DNA from 2 places in the Larsenimonas rhizosphaerae genome. Region 2 is predicted to be linked to the other one. Evidence: riboswitches for the same ligand, from Rfam matches in the RefSeq annotation. Region 2 holds a riboswitch; the other holds the start of a gene.
The links. Region 2 has a riboswitch for cobalamin ahead of OQ287_RS02965 (ATP-binding protein). Riboswitches for the same ligand answer to the same signal wherever they lie in the genome.
Positions count from the first base shown of each region.

Region 1 (10,376 bases), on a different contig from region 2:
CTGGCTCATGCACTGATCCCGCTGGGCGGGCTGGGCGTATTTCTAGGGCTCTCCGCCACTACCGTCACCCTGTTGCGCGGCGACGGTCTGACGCTTTACTGGATCAACGACCTCAGAGCGGCGCTGCTCGCCGGCGGCAGCCTGTGGAGCCTGTACCTGGGATATCGCATCACGGGACGCTATCGTCAGGCCCTGCTGCCCCGGCTGGCCGCCCTGGCCGGTCTGGGCGTAACGATCAGCGTAATTCTGTATGCCTGGTGGCTGATGTTCTGGGGCTGGTAACCTGCGTTAATAAACACGTAAGCCAGACGGGATACCCTTGATGTCCACGTTCACAAGGGTATTCCGGTCATGGTTGTCCGCCCGGCCTTCAGAGCTCATATCCCCCGCGTCACACCCCTCCACTGGTGGTGCCTTGGTCTGATCAGCCTGCTGGTGCTTGGCGCCGGACTGGGGCTGCGCCATCCCTGGTCACCGGATGAACCCCGTTACGTTCTGATCGCTCGGGAAATGCTATCGACCGGCCAGTGGCTGATACCGCACCGCGCCGGAGAACTGTACCCGGACAAACCCCCGCTGTACTTCTGGCTGGTCGCGCTGGCACAGCTTGTTACCGGCAACCCGAAGGCCTTTCTACTGCCCTCACTGCTCGCCGGGCTGGGTACCCAGGCCCTGGTGGCAGACCTTGCCCGTCGCCTTTATGGCGCGCGCATCGGCCTTCTGGCCGGTATGGCCCTGTTGATCACGACGCAGTTTACCCTGCAGGCCAAAAGTGCCCAGATCGACATGACCGTGACCTTCTTCATCACCCTTGGCGTTTACGGGCTGCTGCGTCATGCCCTGCTGGGACCGGCTCGTCGCTGGTGGTATACGGGCTTTATCGCCATGGGACTTGGCATCATGACCAAGGGGGTCGGATTCCTCCCGCTGTTGATGCTGCCCGCCTGGGCCTTGCTGCACTGGCGAAGGCCCGCCGGGCCATGGCGGCCTCACCCATTGAAGGCAAAAGAGCTGGCCGGCGGCCTCGGCCTTCTGGTTCTGACGCTTTCACTGTGGGTCGTGCCGATGGTGATCTACACCACCTGGCTGCATCCGGACCCGGCCCTCGCTGCCTACCGCGACAATATCCTGTTCAAGCAGACCGGCCAGCGCTACGCCGACTCCTGGGCTCATGTGCAACCTGCCTGGTACTTTATTGTTGACGTGCTGCCCTGGGCCTGGCTGCCCTGGACCCTGACCCTGCCCTGGGTGGCACCCTCCCTGTGGCGCCGCGTCCGACGCGCTGATGCACGAGTGTGGCTGCCGATGTCGATGCTCGGCCTGATGCTGCTGTTTTTCTCAATGAGCCCTGGCAAGCGCGGCGTCTACATGACGCCGACAGCGCCGCTGCTGATTCTGATACTGGCTCCCCTGCTCCCCGGTCTGTTACGAGCCGCATGGCCCAACCGGCTGTGCTGGTGGCTGGCCATGACAGGAGGAGCGGTGCTGGGGCTTGTGGGCCTGCTCGGCGCCGCCGGCCTGCCTTCACTTACCCGACTGGCCGCCGAGGAAGGATTGTCTCCCTGGGCCTGGTGGGGCGTGACCGGTGCCCTGACACTGGGTCTGGCGCTGTTCATTCGCCCCAGGCAGGGGCTGATGCTGTACACCCCGTGGATACTTCTGTGCTGGCTGGGCTGGTCACTGGTGGGGTATGCCCAGATGGATACGACCCGCTCGGCAGCGTCACTGATGCGTGAGGTGGTCGCCGTGACCGGCGCTCGGAGTACGCTGGCCCTGTCCACCAACAATGAATCCGCCATGCTCGAAGCACGTCAGCCGGTGGTCACTGCCGGCATCCACGCCGGCAGTGATGAAGAGTTCGAACGCTTCAGTGGCTGGATACGCCAGGCCCCTGCCTCACGCTTCATGCTGGTGGACTATCATGAACTTGATGATCATCCGTGCGTCGACCCCACACGATCACATCGCCTGACCCACGGGGGAGATGACTGGGCACTGATACCCGCCGCCGCGCTGGAGACGTGCCCCGCCTCATCCTACGGGGTGAGTGTCATTCCGGCACCACCGCTTGCGATGACGCCCCCGTAACGCCCTGCGCCGGGCAACAAACGTGGCCCGGCGGACAAGGCTGTACCCGAGGCGCGTTCGGCCGATATCAAGGGGATACCTTCAAGGAGTGAGTTCATGCGCCATTTTCCCTGCCGCCTGCTGGTCGCGGCCCTGACATTCGGCCCGGCCCTGCCGAGCATGGCCGAGACGGTCATTATCGAACGGCAGCACAGCATCTCGAACCAGGGACAGTCAGCGCATCATGATCGCGACAGGCGCCCACACATCGAGGCCAATGTACTCATCGCCCCCGACACGGAACACTGGCGATCCAACTACGTGCCGGACAACTACCACCTCGAGGATTACGACGGAATACCCAACAGGAGCACCATCTGCAAAGGGTCCGGCGGACGCACCCTATCAACCACCGATCGCCCCTGCCCCGAAGGTCAGAGTGCCTCCGGCGGCACTCGCTACTCCACCGACTGATGACCCGGGGCAGGCGATAATCCTGCCCGCGTAACAGGCACATACAACGTCTCTATAGACTAACGTTGTGTGTGCAGGCCTGCTTAAGCCGCTACTCTATCGAGGCGCCCCAATCAGCCAGGAGATAGCTTCATGTCAGCGCCCATACGCATCGGCCTCGTCGGGATCGGCAAGATTGCCCGTGACCAGCATATTCCCGCCCTCGCCCATTGCGACGAATTTACCCTGGTCGCCGGTGCCAGCCGCAACGCCACGCTTGACGGCATCACCACCTTCAATGATCTGGACGAGATGCTCGCCGGCAATGACGAACTGCAGGCCATCTCCCTGTGCACACCGCCCCAGGTGCGCTATGGCCAGGCGCGGCGCGCCATAGAGGCCGGTCGCCATGTCTTTTTGGAAAAACCGCCCGGCGTCACACTGAGCGAAGTCGAAGACCTGTATCGTCGCGCTCATCAGGCAGGCGTCACCCTGTATGCCAGCTGGCATGCCCGCGAAGCCGCCGGTGTCGCTCAGGCACGCGAATGGCTTGTCGGCCGCAGCATCACCCGTGTCGATATTCAATGGCGTGAAGATGTTCGGACCTGGCACCCCGGCCAGGAATGGATCTGGCAGCCCGGTGGGCTGGGCGTGTTTGACCCGGGCATCAATGCCCTGTCGATCGTGACCCACATCCTGCCGATGGATTTCTTCCTGACCAGGGCGCGACTTGAAGTCCCTGAAAACCATCAGGCCCCGATTGGCGCCACCCTCGATTTCACCGACGCCAACGACACACCGATCCATGCCGACCTTGACTGGCGCCAGACCGGCCCTCAGACATGGCGCATCACGGTGGAGACTCGCGATGGCACACTGGTGCTGGATGAAGGGGGCAGCAAGCTGTTCATCGATGACGAGCTGGTACTTGATGGTGACGACGTTGAATATGTCGGGCTGTATCGTCACTTCGCCGAGCTGATCCGTGCCGGCATGTGCGATGTGGACATTCGCCCGTTCCGCCATGTGGCCGATGCCTTCATGATGGGCGAGCGCGTGATCGTTGATGCCTTTCACGACTAGATCACTCGCCGAACAAGGGAGTTCACCATGTTGACGCTGCACTGTCGATTAACCATGACGCTGGGCGAAGGCGTGTTCTGGGACGATGCCACGGCTCGACTTTACTGGGTGGATATTCGGGAAGGTCGGCTGTACTGGCTTGACCCGGGCGAGTCGGCGCCCGACTACACCACCATTGACGAACCCCTGGCCTGCGTTGCCCTGCACGACGATGGCGGCTTTGTGGCTGCCACCCGCTCAGGGCTCTGGCGGCTGGATGCCGAGGGCCGGAAACAGCACTGCCTCGTTGATGGTCCGCAGGACTCGAACGTGAGCTGGTGCAATGACGGGCGTTGTGATGCGCGCGGACGTTTCTGGGTCGGTACCAAGCACGATGGTGAGTCCGACCCCGTTGGCGCCCTGTTCAGCTACCAGCAGAGCATTGAACAGCACCTTGAGGGCATCACCATTGCCAACGGCCTTGCATTCAGCCCGGACCAGCGCTGGCTGTACCATGCAGACTCCCCTCATCGACGCATTGACCGCCACGCCTTTGACCTTGATACCGGCAGGATTGGCCCGGCAACGCCCTGGGTGGACCTCGATACCCTGGGCATTGAAGGCTACCCGGATGGCGCCGCGGTCGACCGGAACGGCCACTACTGGTGTGCCCTGTATGCCGGCAGTGCCGTGATCGAACTGTCGCCGGAAGGCGCGCTGCTGTCCCACCATCCCTTGCCGGTACCGCAACCCACCAAAGTGGCGTTCGGCGGCAAAGACCGCCGCACGCTGTTTGTGACCACCGCACGGCAGCACATGAGTGACGAGGCCCTGCAGCAGGCGCCGCTGTCCGGCTCGCTCTTTTCCATGCCGGTCGACACCGCCGGGCTTGAGGATTACCGCTTCAGGGCCGACTGACCGGTGCGGCCCTCCGGTTCGCTGCCGCGTCGAGACTCGGCAGCGCAGCATTTTCCTGACATCAATCATTACCGGAATCACCCGGGTATCAACAGGCGTGCTCATCCTGACCGATGCACGTATGCTCTGGTTCATCCGGTGGTTCAGCCCGCTGAACTGAAAAGGGAACGCGGTGAAAGACCGTGGCTGCCCCCGCAACTGTAAGTGACGAGCCCTTTCATGTACCCACTGGCGCACAGGCCGGGAAGGATGAAACGGGCCAGGACGCACAAGCCAGGAAACCTGCCGGATAACCACCTGACCACACGACTGCACGGTGGGTGCAGACAAGGAGATGATATGCATATCGAACCCGGTGTAGTGACCGGCGCCAAACTGATGCTCAGTTATGCGACAGCCGCCGGTGCGCTGGGCATCGCCGCACGCATGGCCTGGCAGACCATCAGCCGTGATGGAGGGCTGATCGGCATGGTGCCTCGTAGCCTGTTGGCTACCCTGCTGGTCTTCGGCTTCTTTCAGGTACTGCCTCACCATCCGGTGGGAGTATCGGAAGTCCACCTGATTCTAGGCTCTACGCTTTTCCTGCTGTTTGGTGCAGGCCCGACGGCCATTGGGCTGGCAGCGGGGCTTTTGCTGCAGGGGCTGCTTTTCGCTCCGTTTGATCTGCCTCAGTACGGCATGAACGTCACCACGCTATTGATACCGCTCTGGGGTATCCATGTGCTGGCCGGACGTATCATTGCAAGGGGAACGCGCTACACCGAGCTCACTTACACCCAGGCGCTGAAGCTTTCAACGGCCTATCAGGGGGGCATCGTGGCCTGGGTAGCCTTCTGGGCCGTATACGGCCAGGGGCTCGAGCACGTGGCCAGTATTGCGAGCTTCGGCGTGGCCTACATGTCAGTCATCCTGGTGGAGCCGTTGATTGATCTCGGGGTACTGGCAACGGCCAAACGCCTGCACCGGCTGTCTGCCACCCCGCTGTTTACACGACGGCTGCTCAATCCGGCCTGAGGGCATAAACGCCCGTGCCTGCCTCTCACACAACGCCCGCCACTGCGGGCGTTTTTTTGGTGCCTCGGATGAAAACAACGCCGGAACCCTTTATCATTCATGAGAATCATTATAATTTAACAATGACTATCATACGCGTTTAAATTCATCATCACAGGGAGTCACCATGCCCATCTCCACCCCACGCGCGCTGGTTCTAGGGGCTTTTGTTGCCCTGCCGCTCTGGACGCTACCCGCAGCCGCAGCCGATCAGACCACGTCACCAGATACCGCCGAAAGCCGCACCATGCCCACGGCCGGCTGGCAGGTGCGCACCGACCGGGCGCTGGGCCATGCACTGTATGAGCTGGCCTATAGCCCCTCGATGAATGCGGTGTTCGTGGCCAGCGCCGGCGGGTTCGACGAGGGTGCCAGGGGCATGGTCTACCAGCTCGATCCGACGACGCTCGACATTCAAAAACGCTGGGCGCTGCCGGGCAAGGCCTTCGGACTGGTACTCGATGATGCCAGCAGGACCCTGTATCTGGGCGATACACTCGATCAGAGCCTTATTCGTCTGAACCTCGACACAGGCGACACGGATACCCTGCAACTGGCCAGGCCCGCCCCTGAACCGGCCGAGGGGGAAGAGAAGCCGTTCGGCCCCAACCCGCGCCAGCTGGTGCTTTCCCCTGATGGCCAGACGCTTTATATCTCGGGCGTCGGCACTGACAGCGTGCTGTGGGTCGTCGATACCCAACGCTTCTCGCTCGAAAAGACTGTCACCGGGTTCGGCGAGTGGGCCACCGGGCTCGCGCTCGATGCCGAAAACGACCGCCTGTTCGTGTCGACCTACAAGGACAACGCGGTGCGCGTGGTGGACACGGCCCACAACACGATCGTCGATCAATGGCCTACCGGCGGCAGGAGCCCGCTCAACCTGGCGTTCGACAAGGCCGCACACCACCTGTTCGTGACCCACGCCAAAAGTGATGCCGTGACCGTACTGGATACCACCACCGGTAAACAGATCGCCTCGATCGACCTGGGCGGCGACAGTCTGGCCGCGGCCCTTGATGGTCCGGCGCATCGCCTGCTGGTAAGCCAGCGTGACGCGAAGACACTCTCGATCATCGATACCGATGACCTGACGCTCACGGGGCAACTCCCGCTGGAGGCCGCCATGCCCAACAGCCTGGCACTCTCGCCGAATGGCCAGCACGCCTGGCTCACACTCAAGCAGCCGATCAAGAAGGTCGGAGAGACCTACAAGGCCGAAAAACCGGATCACGTGATGACCCTGACGCCGTCGAATGGCTAGCGCCCGCCTACAGCCGCGCTGGCGAGCATTCACTCGCATGTGCATGGGCAGCGTCATCGAGATGACACACCCATGATGAACACTGCATGACACTGCCCGAGCATGTCGAAAAACCCGGTGCAGACCTTCGGACCAGGCAAGCCGCAAAGAGACAGCCATACTGAACATGCCGGCCGGATATCCCGACCGGTATTCATGAAAACATTCAGGGAACCTGTATGCCTTCACGTCACCCGATCGCCCGTACCTCACTGCTGGCCATGGCCATCACTGCAGCGCTTTCTGCCACACCCACCCTGGCCGACGAGACCAGGGACGCCTCATCCTCCGCGCAGACCAGCGCCGCCCTCGGCATACCCGACCCGGCGGTCATTGCCCATCGTGGCGACTCCTTCAACGCCCCGGAATCCACGCGGCCGGCCTACCTGCTCGCGCGTGACCTGGGTGCCGACTATCTGGAACTTGATTTACAGCGCACAAGGGATGGCCACCTGGTTGCCCTTCACGACAACACCCTGCAGCGCACCACCAATGTGGCCGAGGTGTTTCCGGACCGCGCCGATGCCCCGGTCAGCCAGTTCACCCTGGCCGAACTCAAGCAGCTGGATGCCGGCAGCTGGTTCAACACGGCCTACCCGGACCGGGCCCGACCAGGCTTCAAGGGCCTGAAGATCATGACGCTGGATGAGATTCGTGATATTGCCGAGGGGGGCAGCAACCACCCCGGGCTTTATATCGAGACCAAGGTGCCTACCCTGTTTCCGGGCATCGAGAAGGATTTGAAGCAGTACCTGCAGGCCCACGACTGGATTGGGCCACAGGCCGGAACACAACCGGCCGGTGAGTCCAATGGGGCAGTCAATGTTGCCTATACGCCAAGCCGCGTCATCCTGCAGACATTTGAAAAGCCAAGCCTTGAGGCCTTGCAGCAGCAGATGCCGAACGTGCCGAAGATCCTGCTATTGTGGGGCGGGGAAGGCTCGATACCGCTTGAACAGTCAGCCCCGCAGGGCACAGATGAAACAGACGCCGATTACTACGCACGCCAGAAGGTTGCCTCGAAGGCGGACTACGGTGAATGGCTGAGCTACGCGAAGGATCACGGCGCCATCGGGGTAGGACCATCAACAATTCAAAGCGAGCATGACGGAGACTTTTCACGCCAGTTCAGCTATAGCGAACTGGCTGCCCCATGGATGATCGACATGGCGCACGAACACCATCTGCTTGTGCATGCCTACACCGTGGACCAGCCGGCAGACCTTGAGACCTATCGCCAGCATGGTGTGGACGGCTTTTTCACCAATCGCCCGACCGTTGCCCTCAAGACCTTTGACCGTGCGCCTGATCAGTCGGTCAATGACATCCTGACCGCCTACGATTACTGACCGCCGGCATCAGCGGCGGCGTTCATGCCGTCGCTGACCGGATGTGGGCACCAGAGACATCGCTCTGCAAGCGCGCGGCCTGCTCGCGCACGGTGGACAGCAGCTGTGAAATCAGCAACAGCTCCATCTGCACCAGCCGGTAGGGGCTGTCCATGCCCTGCAGCGATGCCTTGAGCGCCGCTTCGATACGCGCACCCTCCTCTCCCTGCCCCGGCACTGCCCGCCGTGCCGTCAGATCATCGGCTACTTCTTCCAGCGACTGCGCCAGATAGGCACTGCTTTCATCCAGCAGGGCCAGATGCGGATGGGCCGGCAGTGCATCCCGATGCGCGCCGAGGGCCGACAGATAGTTCAGCAGCGTATGTGTGGTCACCATCAGCGGCAGACAGGCTTCAGCATCCTTTCGAAAATGCCCGGGCTCCAGAGCCATGTTGGACAACGCCGAGGACAGGGCCATGTCAGCATTGTGGGCATTACGCCGGGCCAGCCGGTAATCAAGGTCATCCTGCTTGCCGGAGCTGTACTGCACGATCAACTGGCGCAGATAGGCGCCATTGCTTTTGAGTGCCGTGGCCGCGAGCTGATGAATCCGACGACCCTGCCAGTCAGGCAGTACCAGAAAGACCGCCAGGCCCGACAGCAGACTGCCAATGACCGTATCCACCAGGCGGGGCCAGATGACGCTGTACCCGTCCAGTACCTGGTTGAAACAACACACCACCATCAGCGTGATGGCCCCGGTCGCCAGCATGTAGCGGCTGGACCGGTTCACGAAAAAGGCAACGCCTGCCGCCACGGCAATCGTGCTTTGTATCCAGGGCGAGGGAAACAGCGTCAGCGAGGCCCAGCCGGCCACCAGCCCGACGATCGTGCCGGCAATACGCTGGGTCAGGCGAAGCCGTGTCGAGCCGAAGTTGGGCTGGCAGACAAACAGCGTGGTGAGCAGAATCCAGAACCCGAGTTCAAGATCGCTGACCTGCATGACACCAACCCCGGCGACCAGCGCCAGCGTCAGACGCAGGGCATGCCGAAAGATCGGCGAGGACGGCTTCATGTGCTGCCGGAAACGGGCCCAGGCATCGCGCAGGGACTTGGGTGAGCGGTCATAGAGGGTATTGTGCGGGGCCAGTACCGTTTCTTCCGGCGCGTGTGCCCGGGCCAGTTCCTGGTCCAGCACGCTCAGGTTATGCGCCAGTGCGTCCAGCGCCCCCAGCAGCATCGGGTCAAACCGCCCTTCCTGCTGATGCAGCCAGGCAAGCGAGGTGTGCAGATCCTCCATGGCGCCGGGGTGACGGGTATCGTTCAGGGGCTCGCGCCGCCGAATGGCCCGACCCAGACTGCGGCAGGCCTTGCCCTGGCTCTTGAGCAGGCGCTGGCAGCGAAACAGGATGTCGCTGTGAAAGAAGGTTTCGGCCAGGGTGTGATAGGGATAATGCGTGGAACTGGCCCGCTCATGCAGGCTCTGGGCAATGAAATAGATCGTCAGGTAACGCTGCAGCTCGGGCTGTTCGCGCCGACTGTCCAGCCGGTTGATGATCAGCTCCTTGACCTGATTCATCGCCATCACCACCCGGGTATTCTGCTGCGCCAGCGCCAGACGGGTCTGGTCAATATCGCGGGTATCGCTGGGCTCGAACAGCGAGGATTTCAGAATCAGGTACTCGCTGAGCTGACGATACAGTTCCGCCATGCCCTGCTGTACCGGCTGGCGTGAAAACAGCACGCACCAGAGAATCGACAGCGCCCCGTACCAGGCCGCCCCCAGTGTCAGCATGGTGGACTCAAACCACCAGACGTGGTGGTTACCCTGGCTCTGCTCCAGACCGATCATGGTGTAGACCGCCAGAATCAGGGTGGCACGGGCAATGGTGCCATAACGCTCGCCGAGCGCCCCGCCCATGGTCAGCAGAAATGCCCCCACCGTTAACGCCGCCACGAATCCAATGGGATGAGGCAGCAGCATCTGTACGCCCAGCGCCACACTCCAGAAGGCTGCCAGCGTCAGCGCCACGGCCCGTGTCCGTCCCCAGACGTTATCATCGGTTTCCGCCAGTGCGCAGGCGATGATGCCCAGAAACCAGGGAATGACCCAGGAAACATGCCCGAGATACCAGCCCAGTCCCATCGCGCCACTCAGGGCAATGAAGACCTTGAGTCCGGACGAAAAGCGTTTC
Region 1 is NZ_JAPIVE010000002.1:434,875-445,250, reverse strand. It holds gene OQ287_RS08530 (4Fe-4S binding protein) at 1-282, shown strand, start outside; gene OQ287_RS08525 (ArnT family glycosyltransferase) at 352-2,088, shown strand; gene OQ287_RS08520 (hypothetical protein) at 2,185-2,541, shown strand; gene OQ287_RS08515 (Gfo/Idh/MocA family protein) at 2,674-3,603, shown strand; gene OQ287_RS08510 (SMP-30/gluconolactonase/LRE family protein) at 3,631-4,500, shown strand; cobalamin riboswitch at 4,620-4,804, shown strand; gene OQ287_RS08505 (energy-coupling factor ABC transporter permease) at 4,840-5,514, shown strand; gene OQ287_RS08500 (YncE family protein) at 5,681-6,814, shown strand; gene OQ287_RS08495 (glycerophosphodiester phosphodiesterase) at 7,033-8,202, shown strand; gene yccS (YccS family putative transporter) at 8,225-10,376, opposite strand, start outside.
Region 1: linked by a shared signal. The riboswitch ahead of OQ287_RS08505 (energy-coupling factor ABC transporter permease) and the one ahead of OQ287_RS02965 (ATP-binding protein) in region 2 are both predicted to bind cobalamin.

Region 2 (10,376 bases):
TGGTGCGACCGGTCACGATCACGTTCTGATGGCGAGGGCGCGCTGCGATCGCTCGGGCAACCCGTTCAGCCTCCAGATGGCCGTACTTGATCATGTAGGACAGTTCATCAAACAGCAGGAAATTGACCCGTTCATCCTGCAGGTAGCGTTCTGCCAGTGTCCAGGCCTCAAGGGCGGCCTGGCGGTCCTTGTCTGCATCCTGGGTCTCCCAGGTAAAGCCGTGCCCCATGACGTGAAATTCCACCTGCGGGTGATCCTTGAAAAACAGGTACTCGCCCGTGGCCTTGCGGCCCTTGATGAACTGGATTACTGCTGCGCGATGGCCGTGTCCCAGGCTTCGGGCCATGGTGCCGAAGGCCGAGCTGCTTTTGCCCTTGCCATTGCCCTTCATCAGAATAAGAACGCCTCGCTGCTCGGTGGCATTGGCAATGCGCTCATCGACGATGCGCTTCTTGGTCGCCATGCGCTGGCGGTAGGCATCGTCCTGGGTGTCGGTATCCGTCATTGCCGGGGCTCCTGCAGGGAAGTGGCGGCCATGGGCGTGTAAGCATCCAGCCGGGTGTAACGGGCACCGAGTTCGGTGGCCAGGGTGAGGCAGCGGCCGAGTCTGACCCGGCCCTGCTCGGTATCAATCAGCGTCATCTCGCCAGGCCAGGGACGCTGTGAAGGAAGCGCGGGGGCGCGACCATCGGTCAGTAACACGCTGTGTATGGGGCGAGGCATCTTCGCCTGCCAGCGGGTAATGCGCTGTCTGGCGGTGTCCAGCGCCTGCAGCAGTGGTGTGCCGCCGCCGGCATCGAGGCCGTCAAGCCAGACGGTGGGGTGTTTGGGCGGTCTGCCGGCAGGCCAGGCCCAGTGTACCCGGTTCTGGCCGAACCCGAGTACTGCCACGTGCTGGCGCCTTTTATAGGCCTGGTCAAACAGATCAGCCAGCAGGCCCTTGGTCTGAGCGAAGCGGGTGGCGCCCAACAGGGACGCTGAGCAGTCCAGCAGGATGAGCATCAGTGTCTTCTGCCCCTGACGTCTGGGATGGCGGTGCAGGGTAGGTGACGCATCCATGCGCCGTGACAGGGCCGTGCGGGCCCAATGGATAGCGCCCTGATGGTGTAGCCCCTGGCGTTTCTGGCCTCTGGCATTTCCCCCGGTTCGTGAACGCTCAGCCTGCGGTGAATGCTGGTCGGCAGGCGATGTTTCCGAGGTCGCCCGAGGCTGCCAGCGACGACGCTGACCGGTGGCTTGCCTCGTGGGGGGAAGGGCACCGCCCTGACCCTCTGCGTCGGGAGGCGCGTTTGAGTCCTGGGTATCCTTGCCTGGGTCGTTGGTATCCGGAGGGGCCGCGCCGGCAGTATCCTTGTCGCCCTTGTCGCCCTTGTCGCCCTTGTCGCCCTTGTCGCCCTTGTCGCCCGGGGTCTCCGGTGGCGGTGATGAGGTGCCGGAAGGCGGCTTCGGGGTAGTGCGACGGTGATCGAGTACCAGTGATTCCGTGGCATCCACATCTTCCCGGGTAACATGACCGCGACCCTGCCAGGCGGCGTGGGCGCAGCAGGCGCGCTGCCAGGCGATATCAGCGCGAACTCCTTCAACACCGGCACTCATGCACTGTTCAGCGATGTGCAGTTCCAGGGAGGAATCGAGTGTCACCCCTGACAGCATGGCGCGGGCCGTAGCGAGCCGTTCTGCAAGTGCCTGTTCCGTGGCACTGAAACCTGCGCAGAAATCGGCCGGGTCTTCATCAAAGTCGCGGCGGGCCCGGACAATGGCAACGCGTTCGGCTGCGGTCGGTTGTTCATCAAGGCTTACGCTCAGGCCGAAGCGGTCGGTCAGCTGCGGGCGCAGCTCTCCTTCATCCGGGTTCATGGTGCCGACCAGCAGAAAACGGGCCGGATGCTGGTGGCTGACGCCCTCGCGTTCAACGACATTGATGCCGGAGGCCGCCACGTCCAGCAGCTGGTCAACCAGGCTGTCAGGCAGCAGGTTGACTTCGTCCATGTACAGAATGCCCTGGTGGGCCTGCGCCAGTAACCCGGGCTGAAATCGGACGCCCTGACCGGACAGGGCATGATCAACGTCAATACTGCCGATCAACCGATCTTCACTGGCGCCCAGGGGCAACGTGACAAAGGCACCATCCTGGTGTGGCAGAAACGGTGTCATGCCTCGGGCGAGGGTTGACTTGGCGCTGCCTCGTGGTCCGCTGACCAGTACGCCACCCAGGCGAGGGTCCAGCAGGGCCAGTGTGAGGGCCAGCTTCAGGCGCGGCTGACCGATGACAGCGGTGAAGGGGAAGGCGAGAGGTTTACTCATGACGGTACCTCCGCCGAGTCGAACGCACCGCGCTGCAGAGCTGTTGCCCTGCCATGGTGAAATGGCCTGATATCATGATCGGTTCCCGCGCATCGCCCGTACGCGTTAAAGGTAGTGTCGAATGGAGTGCGCTCAGGCCGGTCTCCGGGCTTGCAGGGGCATGTTTCATGCGATGGCCTTCCCGCTTGATGGCAGTGACCTGTCGCGCCTTGCCTGCTTACCGTTGCGGGGACAGCAGTGAATTTGCATCACTTTCCCGATTATCCCGTCGCGTACGCCGGGCACCCGAGTGCAGGGCACCATCCTATGCAGGCCGGTGAGGGGAGTCAACGCGGTGACCATGGTTGTAAGCACCCGGGGGGGTTGGTATGTTTCAAGCGCTTTTCTTCCGCCGTCGAGACCCCCACCCATGTCCTTTACCATTTCGCTGCCCTCTGATGCGCACGATGCGCTCATTCAGGCTCGTATCGATAGCAAGACCAAACCGCCGGGCGCCCTTGGCATGCTGGAGCGTCTGGCCCTGCAGGCGGCCAGGGCGCTGGGGCCGGAGCAGCCTCGTGTCGAAAGGCCCCGCCTGCTTGTCTTTGCCGGTGATCACGGTGTGTCCGATGAGGGAGTCTCTATAGCACCTTCAATTGTCACTACCCAGATGGTGTCGAACTTTCTGGCCGGGGGCGCCAGTGTCAACGTGTTTGCCCGCCAGGCCGGGCTGCCGGTCACGGTAGTGGACTGCGGTATTCGGGTCCCGGTCGAGGATGAGCGGATCATCAATCATCGGCTGGGAGCGGGCACGGCGGCCATTCACCTCGCGCCAGCCATGAGTGAGGCGGCCATGCAGGAGGGGCTGGCCAATAGTCGCCGTCTGATCGGGACACTGAAGGCCGAGGGGACCAATGTCATTGCCCTGGGGGAAATGGGGATTGCCAATACGACGGCCAGTAGTGCACTGCTGGCTGCCCTGACTGGTGCTCCGGTCAGTGATTGCACGGGCCGTGGGACCGGCATTGATGCGCCGACACTGTTGCGCAAGAAGGCTGTCATTCGTCAGGCGCTGCAAAGACACCAGACGGCGCTGGATCAGCCGGAGACGTTACTGGCAACACTGGGTGGCTTCGAGATCGTCGGGCTGGTTGGCGCCATTCTGGCCGCTGCCGAAGCCGGCATGCTGGTACTGATTGATGGCTTCATTGTCACGGTTGCCGCGGCGGTGGCGTGCGCCATGGTACCTCAGGCACGGGCCTGGCTGATCTTCTCCCACTGCTCTGATGAACGCGGTCACCAACTGGCGCTGGACTGGCTGGAAGCCGAGCCATTGCTATCGCTGGGTCTTCGGATTGGCGAAGGCAGCGGGGCTGCCCTGGCTCTGCCACTGCTGCATGCCGCCCTGGCCTTTTATAACGACATGGCCACCTTTGAGCAGGCCGGGGTGACGGTGTGAGTGAAAAGGCGCCTACCGAGTGGCGCCGGCTGGGCTGGGCGCTAAGCTTTCTGACGCGGCTGCCTGCCATGACACAGGCAACGCCGCGTGGTAACGAGCTGGCCAGTTGCCCCCGTTATTTTCCGCTGATCGGCGCCGGACTGGGACTTCTGGCTGGAAGTATCATGCTGGCGGGGCAGGCCTTGTGGCCTGCGGCAGTAGCCGTACTGCTGGGGCTGGGCGTACTGATACTGGTTACCGGTGGGCTGCATGAAGATGGACTGGCCGATACGGTAGACGGTCTGGGTGGCGGCATGGATGTGACCGCCAGACTTCGCATCATGAAAGATAGCCGAGTGGGCAGTTACGGCGTGCTGGCGCTGGTGCTTAGCCTGATGCTTCGAGGCGTTCTGTTGACCCTGCTGGCCATGTTTTCGCCACTGGCCCTGCCAGGCATTCTGGTGGCCGGGCAGGGCGCCAGCCGTGCGCTGGCGGTATCGCTGATGCCGGCGCTGAATTATGTTCGCCTGGAGGATAGCAAGGTACGTGCCGTGACGCAGGAACTGGACCGACGATCACTATGGGTGGCGCTGGGTACAGGGGGGCTTTTACTGTGCCTCGGGCTGGGATTTAATGCAGCGCTGATCGTCGGGGTGGCGCTGGCCGTGCTGTGGTGGGGGCTGCGAAGCCTTTATTGTCGTCAGCTTGGGGGCTATACCGGCGACACGCTGGGAGCGGCGCAACAGGCTGCTGAACTGGTTATTTATCTGGTGGTGGCAGCATTATGGTTGAACTGATTCTGGGCGGCGCTCGAAGTGGTAAAAGCCGATTTGCCGAGCAGCGTGCCACGAAGGCGGCAGAGGCGGGCAAGGAAGTGGTGTACCTGGCGACTGCCACGGTAGGGCAGGACAGCGCGATGGCGGCGCGTATTGCACTGCATCGCGATCGGCGTCCGGCGTCCTGGGCCCTGCATGAACAACCACGAGACCTGCCCGAGGCACTGGATACCCTGATGGCGCCACAGCGACTGGTCCTGGTGGACTGCCTGACCCTGTGGCTGACCAATGAACTGCTGGCCGAGGCCGACATGTCTGATGCGCTTGACCGGCTTGATCAGGTGCTGCGCCGTGCCCGCGGCCAGGTTGTACTTGTCAGTAATGAAGTCGGTCAGGGGGTCGTGCCAATGAATGCTCTAAGCCGGCGTTTTGTTGATATCAGTGGTGAAGCTCACCAGCGAGTGGCGCAGTGTGCAACTTCGGTCTGGTGGGTGGTCGCCGGGCTGCCACAGTGCCTCAAGGGGCCGGTAAATGAGGAGCCATCCTGTTCATGAACGCTGCCATTGTCGATCTGGTGCGCCATGGCGCCTGTGAGGGCCCTGCCTGTCTGCGTGGCCACACGGATGTGTCGCTCAGTGCCGCAGGTCAGGCACAGATGGACAGTACCCTGGGGGTTCTGCCGCGGCCGCAGGCGCTTTTCAGCTCTCCGCTGATGCGTTGCCATGTGCCGGCACAGCGCTGGGCCGAGTACTGGGATATGCCACTTGATCACGTGGCCGCACTGGCGGAAATGAATTTTGGTGACTGGGATGGCGTGCCGCTGCCGGACCTTCATGCCCGCGCCCCGGAAGCGCTGGCTGCATTCTGGGCGCGGCCAGCCGCGGCGCCCCCTCCAGGGGCTGAGGGGCTGGCGGCATTCGAAGCCAGGGTCATGGCTGGCTGGCAGGCGTGTCTATCGAGCGATAGGGACTGCTCCCATCGTGTGATTATCACTCATGCGGGGGTGATCAAGGCACTGATGGCAACGCTTTTACAGCTTGGTCATACCGATGGATGCTATGTGCACGCGCTGGATATACCCTACGCCGGACTGGTAAGGCTTCGGCTGGACTGGCTTGAGGGTCGAACTGATCCGCTGGTTCGGCTGCTTCATCTGGGAATCGTTCAGGGAGCGATGCCCCTGCCGACTGATATAGTTGCTTAAATATACCGTTATCTTCGAGTAGATCACCATGTCCTTTCTGATTCTTTTCTTTGCCTTTCTGCTCGACCATACCCTGGGCGAACTCCGCCGCTGGCATCCGCTGGTAGGGCTGGGTAATGCCATCCTGGCCGTGGAGCGGCGGTTATATCGGCCCACACGGTGGGCCGGCGTACTGGCCGTGCTTGTACTGATGCTGCCATTGATGCTGCTGGGTATCTGGGTAGAGACCCTGCGTGACTCGTCCCCCACACTGTATGGCGTGATAGCGGTGGCTGTTGTGTATGTTGCGGTGGGTTGGCGCAGCCTCAAGCAGCATGCACGTCGGGTGGCAGGCCCGTTGCGCCGTGGCGAGCACGACCTGGCACGTCAGCGTCTGGCGCTGATTGTCAGCCGGGATACCGACTCACTGACGCCCTCGGAAGTGTCTGCCGCGACCACGGAATCCGTGCTGGAAAACGGCAGCGATGCCATTTTCGCGGTGGTGTTCTGGTTCATGGTGGCAGGTGTGCCAGGCGTTCTGGTTTACCGGCTGGTCAATACGCTGGACGCCATGTGGGGGTACCGGACACGTCGTTACGTGGCATTCGGCTGGGCTGCTGCACGGCTTGATGACGTGCTGAACTTTATACCGGCGCGACTGGTGGTCGTGAGTTATGGGGTGGCAACCCGGTCCTGGTGGCGCTTTCGTCAATCCATGGCCTGTGCCCTGCAGCAGGGACGAGGCTGGAAGAGCCCGAACGCCGGTCCGGTCATGGCAGCGGGTGCGGGGGCATTGAATGTCGTTCTGGGCGGTGACATGCCTTACCACGGCCGGGTGCAGTCACGGCCGGTGCTCGGGGTAGGGGATGCGCCCTCTGCCGGCACCATTGAAGCGGCCTGCAGGCTGGTCAACCGTACCGTGATTGTCTGGATGCTGGTGGTAGCTGCGCTGGGCGCCGTCGGAGTCGGCCTGTGACGCCCGCACCGACTCATGGTGGCAACCTCGAGGCAGCCATCCGTCGATTCGGCGGTGCCCCGTCGGACTGGCTGGATCTGTCTACGGGGATCAACCCCCGACCTTACCCGTGCACGCCGTTGACGGCGGCCATGCTGCATCGTCTGCCGGAGACACCGGAGGCACTTGAGGCCGTGGCCCGTTCGTATTACGACGTGTCAGATGTCGTGGCGGTGCCCGGCTCACAATGGGCCATCACGGAGCTGCCCCGACTCGTGCCGCCCGGGCGCGTGATGGTTCACTTTCCCGGCTACGCAGAGCATGGCTTTCGCTGGCAGGCAGCGGGGCACGAGGTGGTGACCTGTGCTGCTGAAGCAACCGTGGATGAGCTGATGGCCATGGCCGAGCGGTGGCGCGCATCGGCCATTGTACTCGTCAACCCCAATAATCCCGGGGGCGGATGTATTGCCGATGAGGATATAGAACGTCTGGTGCCGGCCTGTCAGGCTGCCGGGCGGCTTCTGGTGATTGATGAGGCCTTCATGGATGTTCATCGCGGCGCAGTACCAGCCGCTCTTCAGGCGCCTGGTGTACTGGTGCTGCGCTCGTTCGGAAAGTTTTTCGGCCTGGCCGGGGTGAGGCTGGGATTTGTGACCGGTGATACGGCGTTATGTGAGGCATTGCGTGCTTGTCGTGGCCCCTGGGCATTGACGACAGCAGCCCTTGTTACCGGTCTGGAAGCGCTGTCGGATACATCATGGCAGCGCAGAATGAGACTCCAGCTGGGGGAGTGGAGTCGTGCCCAGAGTGGTGCCTGGCAGAGGTTGTGGCAGCACGAGGCCGTCGATATTCGCAGCAGTGTGCTCTTTACCACGGCTCGCCTTGCAACAGCACGTGCATGGGGGTGGCAATCTGCACTGGCGGCACAGCGCATCTGGGTGCGTTGCTGGCCGGTCGATGAGCATACGGCGTTGCTTCGGGCCGGGTTGATCGATCCTGCCTGCGGTCTTCAACAGGATCATTTTCATGCCGCACTGGCGACACTGAAGCATGATCCTGACAGTGTTGCTGACCAAGAGGCATGTCATGAGCAGAAATAATGCGTTCAGTGCCGAGGAGCAGGCGGCTGTCTATCGAGCCATTTTCGAGCGTCGTGACATGCGCCATTTTCTGCCTGATCCGGTACCGGAGAAGGTCATGCTACGGCTGCTTGAGGCTGCTCATCACGCGCCAAGCGTGGGCTATATGCAGCCATGGCGGTTTGTGCGGGTGACATCCGACGTGCTCAGGGATCAGTTGGCGTGTCTGGTGGATGAAGAGCGCATGTGTACGGCGGCAGCACTGGGAGAGCGTGGTGAGGACTTCATGGCGCTCAAGGTCGAGGGAATTCGGGAGTGTCCCGAGCTGTGGGTCATGGCGCTGGCGGATCAGCGTGAACATCATATCTTTGGGCGTCGTACCATGCCGGACATGGATCTGGCATCCGCGAGCTGTGCCATTCAGAACATGTGGCTGGCCGGGCGGGCCGAAGGAGTAGGGCTGGGGTGGGTATCGCTGTTTGACCCGGTACGGGCAGGCGCACTGATTGGCGCCCCGCAGGGCAGCCGCGTCATGGCCATTTTATGCATGGGGCAGGTAGAGGCCTTCTACGACAGGCCCATGCTGGATAGCCTGGGCTGGGACAAGCGCCGTGTCCTGTCGACGCTTGTCGCGGATAATCGCTGGCCTTCAGCCAGCCAATGATCAGCTGTCCTTTTTGGTCTTGCTGTCGCCCTTGCTCGTGTCCTTGTCGAGCAGGTCCGCGACTGACTGGAGTACCCATTTCGGCTGGAACGGATAACGGGCAATTTCGGCGTCATCGGCAATACCGGTCATGACCAGCACGGTATGCAAGCCGGCTTCGATGCCTGCTACCACGTCGGTATCCATTCGGTCACCGATCATGGCCGTGCGCTTGGAATGGGCACCAAGCTTGTTCATGGCCGAGCGGAACATCATGGGGTTGGGCTTGCCGATCACGTAAGGCTCGCGCTTGGTCGCGCTGGTAATCATGGCGGCCACGGCGCCGGTGGCCGGCAACGGCCCTTCGGCGCTAGGGCTGGTGACATCCGGGTTGGTGGCAATGAAGCGGGCGCCGGCATTGATCAGGCGGATGGCCTTTGTCAGGGCCTCAAAGGAATAGGTACGGGTTTCGCCCAATACGACAAAATCCGGGTCCACATCGGTCATCACAAAGCCGGCTTCATGCATGGCGGTGGTGATGCCTGCCTCGCCGATCACGAAGGCGGAGCCGCCGGGCGCCTGATCCTTCAAAAAGGCTGCGGTGGCCAGCGCCGAGGTCCAGAGCTGTTCTTCCGGTACATTGATGCCACTTCGGGCCAGGCGAGCACTCAGGTCTCTGGGGGTGAAAATGGAATTGTTGGTCAGGACCAGAAAGGGCTTTTTCTGGCGATGCCACTGCTCGATCAGTTCGGCGGCGCCCGGAATGGCCTTGTTTTCGTGAACCAGAACCCCGTCCATGTCCGTCAGCCAATAGTCGATGCTGGATGTGTCCACTGCGTCGTACTCCCTGTTATCGGGTGAGATAGTCTGGCCAGTATAGACCAGCCTGTCTTGTCACCTCTGGATGAATCATGGTTATGTTGAGCATGTCACAGCCGGTGCCTGCTGACTACATGCCTGCAGGCAGACCTCGGCGACCCGAAGGATTCGATAACAGGAGTGAGAGCATGTGGGAAGGAAGTTGTCTTTGCGGTGAAATTCGCTACACGCTGGCGCAGTCACCTGCCTCGCTGATGATGTGCCACTGCCAGAAATGCAGAAAGGCGTCCGGCACGGCCTTTGCGGTCAACGGGCTGGTCAGACGTATCGATATGACCTGGCAGGCGGGTGAGGCACTTGTCACGCGGTTTGAATCCTCACCGGGTGTGTTCCGGGTATTCTGTTCCCGGTGCGGCTCGCCCCTTTACAGCGAGCGCCCTACGGCAGACCCGGAACACGTTCGCCTGCGCATTGGATCACTGGATACGCCGATTGAGACAAGACCTCAGGCCCATATCTTCGTGGGGACCATGGCGGAATGGGACAGGATCGAAGATGACCTGCCACAGTTCAATGAGCGCCCCCCGGCATGAGTGAGCTGCTATTGCGCGCGCGCTGCTTTGCCACTGCGGCGCATGCCGCCATCGATCAGCGCCGCAAATATACCGGTGTGTCCTATATCGAGCATCCGGCCGCCGTCGCAGCCATGGTGGCCGAGCATGGCGGCAGCGATGTCATGATTGCGGCGGCCTGGCTGCATGACGTGGTGGAGGATACGGCGATTACGCTGGCACTGCTGCGTCAGGAGTTCGGTACGGAGGTTGCCGCGCTGGTGGAGTGGCTCAGCGACCTGCAGACGCCGGAAGATGGTAACAGGGCCGTGCGAAAGGCCCGGGAAGCCAAACGGCTTTCCGGCGCACCGGCAGAGGCGCAAACCATCAAGTACGCGGACCTGATTCACAATACCGCCTCCATCGTGCGCCATGATCCGGGGTTTGCGCGTGTGTACCTGCGGGAGAAGCGGCATGTGCTGGCGGGCATGACATCCGGTCATCCCGTGTTGTATCAAAAGGCGCTGGACAGTCTCCAGGCGGGCGAGCAGCAGCTCTCGCTGACGCCGCGACAGGCAGGCACGGCCTCTCAATAGGGGGCAAGGCCGTAGGCATCCGGGCAGACGAGTCCTTCCAGCCTGCCCAACTG
Region 2 is NZ_JAPIVE010000001.1:643,517-653,892, forward strand. It holds gene cobO (cob(I)yrinic acid a,c-diamide adenosyltransferase) at 1-505, opposite strand, end outside; gene OQ287_RS02965 (ATP-binding protein) at 502-2,304, opposite strand; cobalamin riboswitch at 2,423-2,608, opposite strand; gene cobT (nicotinate-nucleotide--dimethylbenzimidazole phosphoribosyltransferase) at 2,714-3,742, shown strand; gene OQ287_RS02975 (adenosylcobinamide-GDP ribazoletransferase) at 3,739-4,518, shown strand; gene cobU (bifunctional adenosylcobinamide kinase/adenosylcobinamide-phosphate guanylyltransferase) at 4,506-5,051, shown strand; gene OQ287_RS02985 (histidine phosphatase family protein) at 5,048-5,701, shown strand; gene cbiB (adenosylcobinamide-phosphate synthase CbiB) at 5,730-6,656, shown strand; gene OQ287_RS02995 (threonine-phosphate decarboxylase) at 6,653-7,735, shown strand; gene bluB (5,6-dimethylbenzimidazole synthase) at 7,722-8,378, shown strand; gene OQ287_RS03005 (HAD-IIA family hydrolase) at 8,379-9,191, opposite strand; gene OQ287_RS03010 (GFA family protein) at 9,365-9,769, shown strand; gene OQ287_RS03015 (HD domain-containing protein) at 9,766-10,323, shown strand; gene OQ287_RS03020 (HD domain-containing phosphohydrolase) at 10,317-10,376, opposite strand, start outside.